Pseudovibrio sp. M1P-2-3: one gene and its partner. Each later gene encodes a partner of the first gene's protein in a complex. Links are inferred from orthologs where the notes say so. Each region holds a gene or a part of one and is shown in the gene's direction. Other genes may lie near its edges.

Region 1 (4,805 bases):
ATTGGGAAGTTTATACTCAACTCTGAAAAATTTACAAAAAATTCAGAAAATGTAAAACATGAGTATTACTTTCATGTTATCCTGTTGATTTATGGAGCTTTTTCTTGGGCAATTTATAGCCTATAAGTCAAAGAAGATGAGAAAAAAGTAGACTTTGGCATATTTGATAGCAATTTTTGGCTGTAATTGCATTGGATGCTTTGACGCACCCGCGTGTTGCGGGTATTAGATCTTCACGCAATATCTCATCCTTGCTCACGCTTACGTAAACGTAAATGTAAACAAGGAGGGAACGGGAGAAAGTTTTATGGCAAACGCAGACTTGAAGGCCAATAGGCCGCTGTCGCCCCATCTGCAGGTTTACAAGCCAATCCTGACGATGGTGATGTCAATTTTGCACCGCATTACCGGTGCTGCACTTTATTTTGGCACGGTGTTCCTTGCCATCTGGCTTATTTCCGCCGCCGCTGGCCCTGAGTATTTCGACGCCGTGAATGCCGTTTACGGCTCGTGGTTTGGTCGTCTTGTGCTCTTTGGGTTCACCTGGGCGCTTGTGCACCACATGCTGGGCGGTCTTCGTCACTTTATCTGGGATATGGGCCATGGTTTTGACTTGCCTTTTGCCAACTGGATGGCAAAAGCAACAATCATCGGTTCTGTCAGCATCACCGTGATCTTATGGATCATCGGGCTTCTAGTGCACTGAGGTACCCAATGTCAGACTTGCGCACCCCCCTTAAAAAAGTTCGCGGCCTTGGATCGGCGAAAGATGGAACAATGCATTTCTGGCGTCAGCGCGTTACCGCTGTTGCCAATGTTTTCCTGATTTCCTTCTTCGTGGTTCTGGTGATCTGCCTGCAGGGCGGAGATTACAACTCCACCGTTGAGGCCCTTCAAAATCCGATTGTCTCTACCTTGATGCTTCTGGTCATCCTTGTGGGCTGCTTCCACATGAAGCTCGGCATGCAGGTGATCATTGAAGATTACATCACCAGTGAAGGCACCAAGTTTCTTGCCCTCATGGGCAACACCTTCTTTTCTTCTTTCATTGCACTGGCCTCAGTTGTTGCCGTGCTCAAAATCACCTTCGGAGGCTGATATAGATGGCTGGATCAACCAATCAGGCATCAGCTGCACAGGGCGGCAAAGCCTACGAATTTGTAGACCATAAATTTGATGTTGTTGTTGTAGGTGCTGGCGGCGCTGGTTTGCGTGCAACCCTTGGAATGGCAGAGCAGGGCCTGAAGACCGCCTGTATTTCCAAAGTGTTCCCGACCCGCTCGCACACAGTAGCTGCACAGGGTGGTATTGCTGCATCGCTTAAAAACATGACGCCGGACAGCTGGCAGTGGCATATGTATGACACTGTGAAGGGTTCTGACTGGCTCGGTGATACCGATGCCATGGAATACCTGACCCGCGAAGCTCCTGCTGCTGTTTATGAGCTGGAGCACTACGGTGTGCCGTTCTCGCGCAATGAAGAAGGCAAGATTTATCAGCGCCCATTCGGCGGGCACATGCAGAACTTTGGTGAAGGCCCCCCCGTACAGCGCACCTGTGCAGCGGCGGACCGCACCGGCCACGCCATTTTGCACACGCTCTATGGTCAGTCTTTGAAGCATAATGCCGAATTCTACATCGAGTACTTCGCGCTTGATCTGATCATGTCTGAGGATGGCGTGTGTCAGGGTGTGATCGCGTGGAACCTTGATGACGGTAAGATCCACCGTTTCTCCGCCAAGATGGTGGTTCTGGCAACTGGTGGATATGGCCGCGCATTCTTCTCTGCCACCTCTGCCCACACCTGTACAGGTGACGGCGGCGGCATGATTGCCCGCGCTGGTCTGCCATTGCAGGATATGGAATTCGTTCAGTTCCACCCGACCGGTATTTACGGCTCCGGCTGTTTGATCACCGAGGGTGCTCGCGGTGAAGGTGGTTACCTTGTGAACTCCGAGGGCGAGCGCTTCATGGAGCGGTATGCCCCATCAGCCAAAGACCTTGCATCGCGCGATGTGGTGTCCCGCTGCATGACTATGGAAATTCGCGAAGGCCGCGGTGTTGGTAAGAACAAGGATCACATCTTCCTGCATCTTGACCACCTTGACCCTGACCTTTTGGCAGAGCGTCTGCCGGGTATTTCCGAGAGCGCGCGCATCTTTGCCGGTGTGGACCTGACGAAAGCACCTATCCCTGTGTTGCCGACTGTTCACTACAACATGGGCGGCATTCCAACCAACTATTGGGGCGAAGTGCTGAACCCGACTGAAAGCGACCCGAACGCTATTGCGCCGGGATTGATGGCTGTGGGTGAAGCGGGTTGTGCCTCTGTTCACGGTGCCAACCGTCTGGGCTCCAACTCCTTGATCGATTTGGTGGTGTTTGGCAGAGCAGCTGCTATCCGCGCTGGTGAAGTGATTGACCGCGAAGCGGAAATCCCGACACCGAATGAAGCCAGCTGTGAGAAAATCATGTCTCGCTTCGATCGTATTCGCCATGCAAACGGCTCGACCCCGACGGCAAAGCTGCGTGAGAAAATGCAGCGCACCATGCAAGAAGATGCTGCTGTATTCCGTACGCAGGAAAGCCTTGAACAGGGCTGTGAGCGCATCTCCGCGATCTGGGGCGAAATGCAGGACATTAAAGTGTCCGATCGTTCAATGGTTTGGAACTCTGATCTGGTGGAAACACTGGAACTTGAAAACCTCATGGCAAACGCCATCACGACCGTTTATGGCGCTGAAGCGCGTAAAGAAAGTCGCGGTGCGCATGCACGTGAAGATTTCAAGGACGGTCCATTTGATGGCCGTGATGATGAAAACTGGCGCAAGCACACCATTTCCCACCTCACTGAGGATGGAAAGGTGACCTTGAGCTATCGTCCGGTTGTTCTTGAGCCGCTTACCACTGTTGAACAAGGTGGTATTGATCCTAAGAAGATCGCACCGAAAGCCCGCGTCTACTAAGGCGCCAAACGTGGAGTAGTTACTATGGTTCAGCTCACGCTGCCGAAAAACTCCCGCATGGGAGAGGGCAAAGTTTGGCCCAAGCCGGAAGGTGCGACCAACCTTCGCGAATACCGTGTTTACCGCTGGACGCCCGATGACGGGCGCAATCCGCGGATCGACACTTACCAAGTGGATGCGGATGAATGCGGCCCGATGGTTCTGGATGCCCTTATCTACATCAAGGATAAGATAGATCCGACGCTGACGTTCCGCCGGTCTTGCCGTGAAGGTATTTGTGGCTCTTGTGCCATGAATATCGACGGCACCAATACTCTGGCCTGTACTAAAGGTCAGGACGAGGTGTCCGGTGAGATCGTGAAGATCTATCCGCTGCCGCACATGCCTGTGGTGAAGGATCTGGTGCCGGACCTGACGCGTTTTTACGCTCAGCACCGCTCCATCGAGCCTTGGTTGCAGACAACATCTCCAGCCCCTGAAAAGGAATGGCTGCAGTCCCATGAGGACCGCCAGAAGCTGGACGGCCTTTACGAGTGTATCTTGTGTGCGTGTTGTTCCACGTCCTGCCCGAGCTACTGGTGGAATGGCGATCGTTACCTCGGCCCTGCTATCTTGTTGCAGGCTTACCGCTGGCTTATCGACAGCCGCGACGAGGCAACTGGCGAGCGTCTGGACAATCTGGAAGACCCGTTCCGCCTGTACCGCTGCCACACAATCATGAACTGCTCGCAGGCCTGCCCAAAGGGTCTCAACCCTGCAAAGGCTATTGCCGAGATCAAAAAGATGATGGTCGAACGCCGCCTGTGATTGCTCTAGCAGTTGAAATTAAGAAAGCCGCCTCAGACTGGGGCGGCTTTTTTGTTGGGGGGCTTACCTTTGAATAAAGCCACTCATTTCCAGAAGTAGATGTCTCCTTAAACTCTGTCTAATCTCAATGGACAGGCATTAAGGTTCATTCCATTCATGTTTATATTTAAATCTCGACTTTTCTATATTTTTTGCGTGTTTCTCGTTGCTCTTCCGGCCCGATCTGATGAGCCTGCACGTGTTTCAGTTCCAGTCCAAGATGAACAATTTTCATCTCGAACACTCGATTTGCGCACCGCCGAAATTTTTGGGCTGGGTGCCTCTCCAAAAGGTGACAAACTTGCTCTGGCTCTGGATGGGCTGAACGAATATCGCTTTCACGGGCGTCTGGTGGTTGCCAAAGGCAATCAATATGACCGGTTTGAAAATAAAGACCTGCCTAAGGGCTACCGTTGGTATGATCCAACGTTTTATCCCGATGGTGAGCGTCTGGTGGTGGCGTCCCGGTGCATTTCTGCACATATGTGCGGGGAGGAAAATGTCGGCTGGAACCTGTGGCGCGTGAACCTGAACGGGCTTGAACCGCCTCAGAAACTGACTGAGCCCCAAAAGGGTATGATCCGCTGGAAGCCCTATATCTCGCAGGACAACACCGTTTATTACGTTGTGGTTGAAGAGGGGGGCTATATCATTAACAATGCAAGCGCCATTGCCAAACTGGATCCTAATGGAAACGAGGTCGCAGTTTTTCCAAGTGATGCTTTTGAATTTGAAACCGGTTTTTCTTATAGGAAAACGGTGTTTTTACGTGGGGTGTTCCTCCAACAACTTTCTATAATTTATGTGTCCAAAGACGAACTATTATTTAAAGGTCGGGCTATGAATCGTCTGAGCTTAGAAACGCTTGAAAGGTACAAGAAATATAAACGGGGACCAGATCAAATAGCTTGGAACTATAAACCCAAAGACCCACGAGTTCTAAAGCTGTCGGCATGGATGCGCGGTCAGGAGCAAACAATCGCGCAATCGGAT
Region 2 (4,702 bases), 1.6 Mb from region 1 along the record:
TCTGCCTACGCGTCCCCTTAACTGGTGTAGTTGTGCAAGGCCAAAGCGCTCAGCGTGTTCTATCACAATTATGGTTGCGTCAGGAATATCAACCCCCACCTCAATGACTGTCGTGGCGACTAACAAGCGGGCTCTGCCTTTTTTAAAGGCGTCCATCGCAGCGTGCTTTTCCTCGGCGCTTTGTCGCCCATGAACGAGGGCAACCACATCGCCAAACGCACTTTGAAGGTCCGTAAATCTTTCTTGCGCTGCCGCCAGATCTACTTTCTCAGAATCTTCCACCAAGGGGCATACCCAATAGACTTTCTGTCCAGCTGCGATTGCCGATTTTAATCTTTCAACGGTTTCCCCAAGTCTGTCCAGTGAGACGCTGACTGTTTTAATGGGTTGGCGGCCAACTGGTTTATCAGTTAAGCGGGAGACATCCATATCTCCAAAATATGATAGAACCAAAGTGCGGGGGATGGGGGTTGCAGTCATAACAAGGACATCAACGTCCGGTCCCTTGGCAGATAATGCAAGACGCTGATGAACCCCGAAACGATGCTGCTCATCGACAACCGCAAGACCTATATTTTTAAATTTCACTGTACTTTGGAAAAGGGCGTGGGTGCCCACAATGAGGTCAATCTCGCCTTGCTCAAGAGCTTGATTGATCTCCCGCTTCGTCTTGGCTGTATCTTTGCCGCTTAAAGCTGCGATGCGTATTCCTGCAGCTTTGCACAGCGGTTCCATGGAGGCGAAATGCTGCCTTGCTAAAATGTCTGTTGGGGCCATTAAGGCAGCTTGTGCACCATCTTCGATGACTTGCGCCATCGCCATCAAGCCAACAATTGTTTTCCCCGCCCCCACATCTCCTTGAAGAAGGCGTAGCATTCGCGCAGGCTCCCCCAAGTCCTTTGAAATCTCCAAGAAAGCCTGTTCTTGCCCTTTCGTTAAAGAGAAGGGAAGGGCTGTCAGAATTTTCTGACGCAGCAGCCCCGTCCCTTTTCTCGAAGCCCCACCCTTGTGCCGAAGTGAGTTACGAACCAGAGCCAGAGCAAGCTGGCTGGCGAGAAACTCATCATAGGCCAGACGTTGCCGCTCTGGACTGTCTTCTAGAAGCTGTTCAGGAGTTTCCGGCTTATGCAAAGACAGGAGCGCCTCTCTAAAGCTTGGAAAACCGCGACGTTTCACAAACTCTGAGTCCTGCCATTCTTCGAGGTCAGGAATAAGAGCCAGAGCAGTGACCATTGCTTTTTGGAGCATCTTGGAAGAAAGACCAGCGGTCATTGGGTAGACAGGTTCAATAAGGGGAAGTGAATGGCTGTCTGCTTCACTAACAACGTGGTCAGGGTGCACCATTTGAGTACGATTATTGAAACGCTCTACCTTTCCAGAGACCAGTCTTACCTCTCCAACGGGAAGAATTTTCTCCAGATAATCCCGTCGGGCATGAAAGAAGGTAATTTCGATTTCACTGCTGTCGTCATGGGCAAGAACTTTATAGGGAGCCCGGCTATTACGCGGCGGGGCGCGGTGTGCATCTATATGCAAGCGAAGGGTCACAATTGTATCTTCTGGGCTTTCCGCGATGCTAGGTCTCAAGCTGCGATCGATGACATTGTTTGGAATATGGAACAGGAGATCAGCAATGCGAGCTTCTCGCTCAGAGTTGGCAACAAACAGATTTCCAATGGTTTTGGCAGTCTTGGGACCAATCCCGTTGAGTTGAGTAACAGGAGCAAAGAGCGGATCAAGCCGAGCTGGGCGCATAAATCTTTTCGGACCATAACGTGAACAGATACTTGATCTGTGGCATGTCTTGTTGTTTTGTGCAACGAAAGATTGGAAATGACTGACAGGTGTCTTTATACGGGCTGTGCTCCCCAGTCCTTTTTGAGCAAAATTACTGTCAAAAGTAAAGGAATTTGAAGTTATGGCCTCAATTGAACAGAGACAGGAACCATCAGCGCTGTATGAGCTGGATAATCGCCGCAAGCGTATTATTTTCCGTTGTTCCCATCGCGGTATGAAGGAAATGGATATTCTATTGGGCGGTTATGTTGAAGATCATATCTCACGGTTAAGCGAGGAACGGCTGAGTGAACTCGAAACATTGCTGCAAATCAATGACCAGGATTTATTCGCTTGGTTTGTAGGCTCCAAGCCAGTTCCAGCCGAACGTGATACCCAGCTTTTCAAAGATATTCTGAATTACCAGAACAATAAGTTTTCAGCTTAAGTAGATAGAATATCCCGAGTAAAGGATGCGTCAAGTGCAAAATAGCCCCCTCTATAATGGCGGTAATATGGTCTTCTCATCTGTGCCAGATGGCGCTGAGGCTTATGCTCTTGCAAAAGCAATAGAAGGCCATAAAGAGACGGGATTGGCTTTAACATTTATTGCACGTGATGCAACGCGGATGGCTGCCATTGCGGAGGGGGTGAGCTTCTTTGCTCCTCATGTTGAAGTTGTTCAGCTTCCTTCGTGGGACTGTCTGCCATATGATCGGGTGTCGCCCCATGCAGGTGTGGTCGCAAGGCGGTTGATGACTTTGGGTCGTCTCGCCAGAGGCATGAAATCTAAAAAGCCGGTTGTGCTTCTTACAACGGTCAACGCTGCCCTTCAAAAACTGCCTGTTCGTAAGTGGATTTCGGAGCATATTCGTGTTCTGGCTCCCGGTAACAGAGTACCACTTAAAAGTGTTATTGGTTGGCTGGAGCTAAATGGATTTTTACGCACGCCTACAGTGCGGGAAACCGGCGAATATGCGGTGCGAGGGGGGATAGTGGATCTGTTTGCGCCAGGGCGCGAAGAGCCGGTCCGGTTGGATTTCTTTGGTGATACGCTGGAATCTATCCGCACATTCGACACTGCGACCCAGATGACAGTTGCTCAAAAAAAGCGCTTGGCTTTGGTACCAATGAGTGAAGTCGTACTCGATAAGGAGAGTATATCTCGCTTCCGCAGCCGCTATGTTTCACAATTCGGGGCAGCGTCTAGGGAGGACGTACTTTACCAGTCAATATCTGAGGGACGGCGCTACGCTGGAATGGAACACTGGCTACCTCTTTTCCATGAGAAGGTGGAAACATTTTTTGATTATATTGGAGATACCCCCGTCTTGCTGGATTCGGCAGACGATGATGTGACCAAACAGCGGTTGGAACAAGTAAATGAACATTATGAAGCCCGTGAAGAGGGCTTAAATAACAAAGCACTTGCATCCGGTGTTCCCTATCTGCCGATAAAACCGGCAAGCTTATATTTAACGCAGGAAGAGTGGACTGTTACGCTGGCCGAAAGGGCAACAGCGCGCCTAAATCCTTTTTCCATTCCCCCAGGAACTGGACAAATTGTAGAGGATTTCGGAGGAAAACAGGGGCGCAACTTTGCCGCTGAACGATCAGCTGGGGATGTAAATATTTTCGAGGCGTTTACCAATCATGCCGCGCAGTTGCGCTCAGAAGGTAAGACTGTGGTCATTGCTTGCTGGAGTGAGGGGACCAGAGAGCGTTTGGCCCAAATTCTATCTGACCATGGTCTGGATCGAACTGGGTATGCCGGGAATGTCTCTGAACTGGTTCAGCTTCCAAAGGGAATGAGCGCACTGGTCATTCTTGGGCTTGAACAAGGGTTTGAAGTCGGGGATTACGCCTTTGTTGGAGAGCAGGACATTCTTGGCGATCGAATGGTTCGCCAAAAACGGCGCAAGTCGAAAAGTGCGAACGTACTCACAGAGGCCTCCAGCCTTCATGAAGGTGATCTTGTTGTTCATGCAGACCATGGTATTGGCCGGTTTCTTGGTTTGAAAACCATCGAAGCCATGGGTGCACCCCATGATTGCTTGGAATTACAATATGCAAAGGGCGATAAACTCTACCTTCCAGTTGAGAATATTGATCTCCTAACCCGTTACGGGTCGGAGGACCAAGAAGCGCAACTTGACAAGCTGGGTGGTGGCGCCTGGCAGGCCCGCAAAGCGAGAATGAAAAAACGCATTCTTGAAATTGCGGATGGTCTCATCAAAACAGCTGCAGAAAGGGAGCTGCGCTCCGCGCCTTCAATTGATGTGCCAGCTGGAACATACGATGAGTTTGCAGCCCGTTTTGTCTATGATGAAACGGATGACCAATTGAATGCTATAGAGGCCATATTCGAGGACTTGAGTTCTGGTCGCCCTATGGATCGCCTCGTTTGTGGGGATGTGGGGTTTGGCAAAACAGAAGTGGCCTTGCGGGCGGCATTTCTAGCTGCAATGTCAGGCAGGCAGGTAGCTGTTGTTGTTCCAACGACGCTACTCTCCCGCCAGCATTTTAAAACTTTTTCAGAGCGTTTCAAGGGGCTCCCGATAAACGTCAGGCAGGCTTCCCGTTTGGTTCCCTCGAAGGAGTTAAACCAAACCAAGAAGGGACTAACGGACGGCTCTGTGGATGTGGTTATTGGAACGCATGCACTCTTGGGCAAGTCTATTGAGTTTCGTGATCTTGGGCTTTTGATAATTGATGAAGAGCAGCACTTTGGGGTGAAGCATAAGGAGCGCCTTAAGGAGCTGAAAAGTGATGTTCATGTGCTAACACTCTCTGCAACGCCCATACCCCGAACACTCCAGTTGGCCCTAACAGGTGTTCGCGAGCTTTCCTTAATTGCAACGCCTCCGGTTGATCGATTGGCTGTCCGGACGTTTGTGTCTCCTTTTGATGCAATGGTGATTCGTGA

The links. Proteins that work in one complex are often made in the same cells at the same time.
Region 2: the proteins of sdhA (region 1) and P6574_RS11570 are in contact, whole or in part, in a crystal structure (PDB 6C12), measured with the Escherichia coli proteins. The link is inferred for Pseudovibrio sp. M1P-2-3 from one-to-one orthologs.

What each region holds. Positions count from the first base shown.
Region 1 is NZ_JARRCW010000001.1:4,265,469-4,270,273, reverse strand. What follows is about bases 660-3,534. They hold sdhA (succinate dehydrogenase flavoprotein subunit), read left to right. Parts: upstream 660-1,103; coding sequence 1,104-2,966; downstream 2,967-3,534. Other genes in these bases: P6574_RS18740 (succinate dehydrogenase iron-sulfur subunit), read left to right, coding at 2,991-3,534; sdhD (succinate dehydrogenase, hydrophobic membrane anchor protein), read left to right, coding at 715-1,098; sdhC (succinate dehydrogenase, cytochrome b556 subunit), read left to right, coding at 660-706. Outside these bases: more of sdhC, read left to right, coding at 308-659; more of P6574_RS18740, read left to right, coding at 3,535-3,773; P6574_RS18735 (TolB-like translocation protein), read left to right, coding at 3,930-4,805. UniProt on the Escherichia coli protein: Two distinct, membrane-bound, FAD-containing enzymes are responsible for the catalysis of fumarate and succinate interconversion; the fumarate reductase is used in anaerobic growth, and the succinate dehydrogenase is used in aerobic growth.
Region 2 is NZ_JARRCW010000001.1:2,668,491-2,673,192, reverse strand. The notes cover bases 800-3,571. They hold P6574_RS11570 (FAD assembly factor SdhE), read left to right. Parts: upstream 800-1,918; coding sequence 1,919-2,224; downstream 2,225-3,571. Other genes in these bases: mfd (transcription-repair coupling factor), read left to right, coding at 2,250-3,571; recG (ATP-dependent DNA helicase RecG), read right to left, coding at 800-1,755. Outside these bases: more of recG, read right to left, coding at 1-799; more of mfd, read left to right, coding at 3,572-4,702. UniProt on the Escherichia coli protein: An FAD assembly protein, which accelerates covalent attachment of the cofactor into other proteins.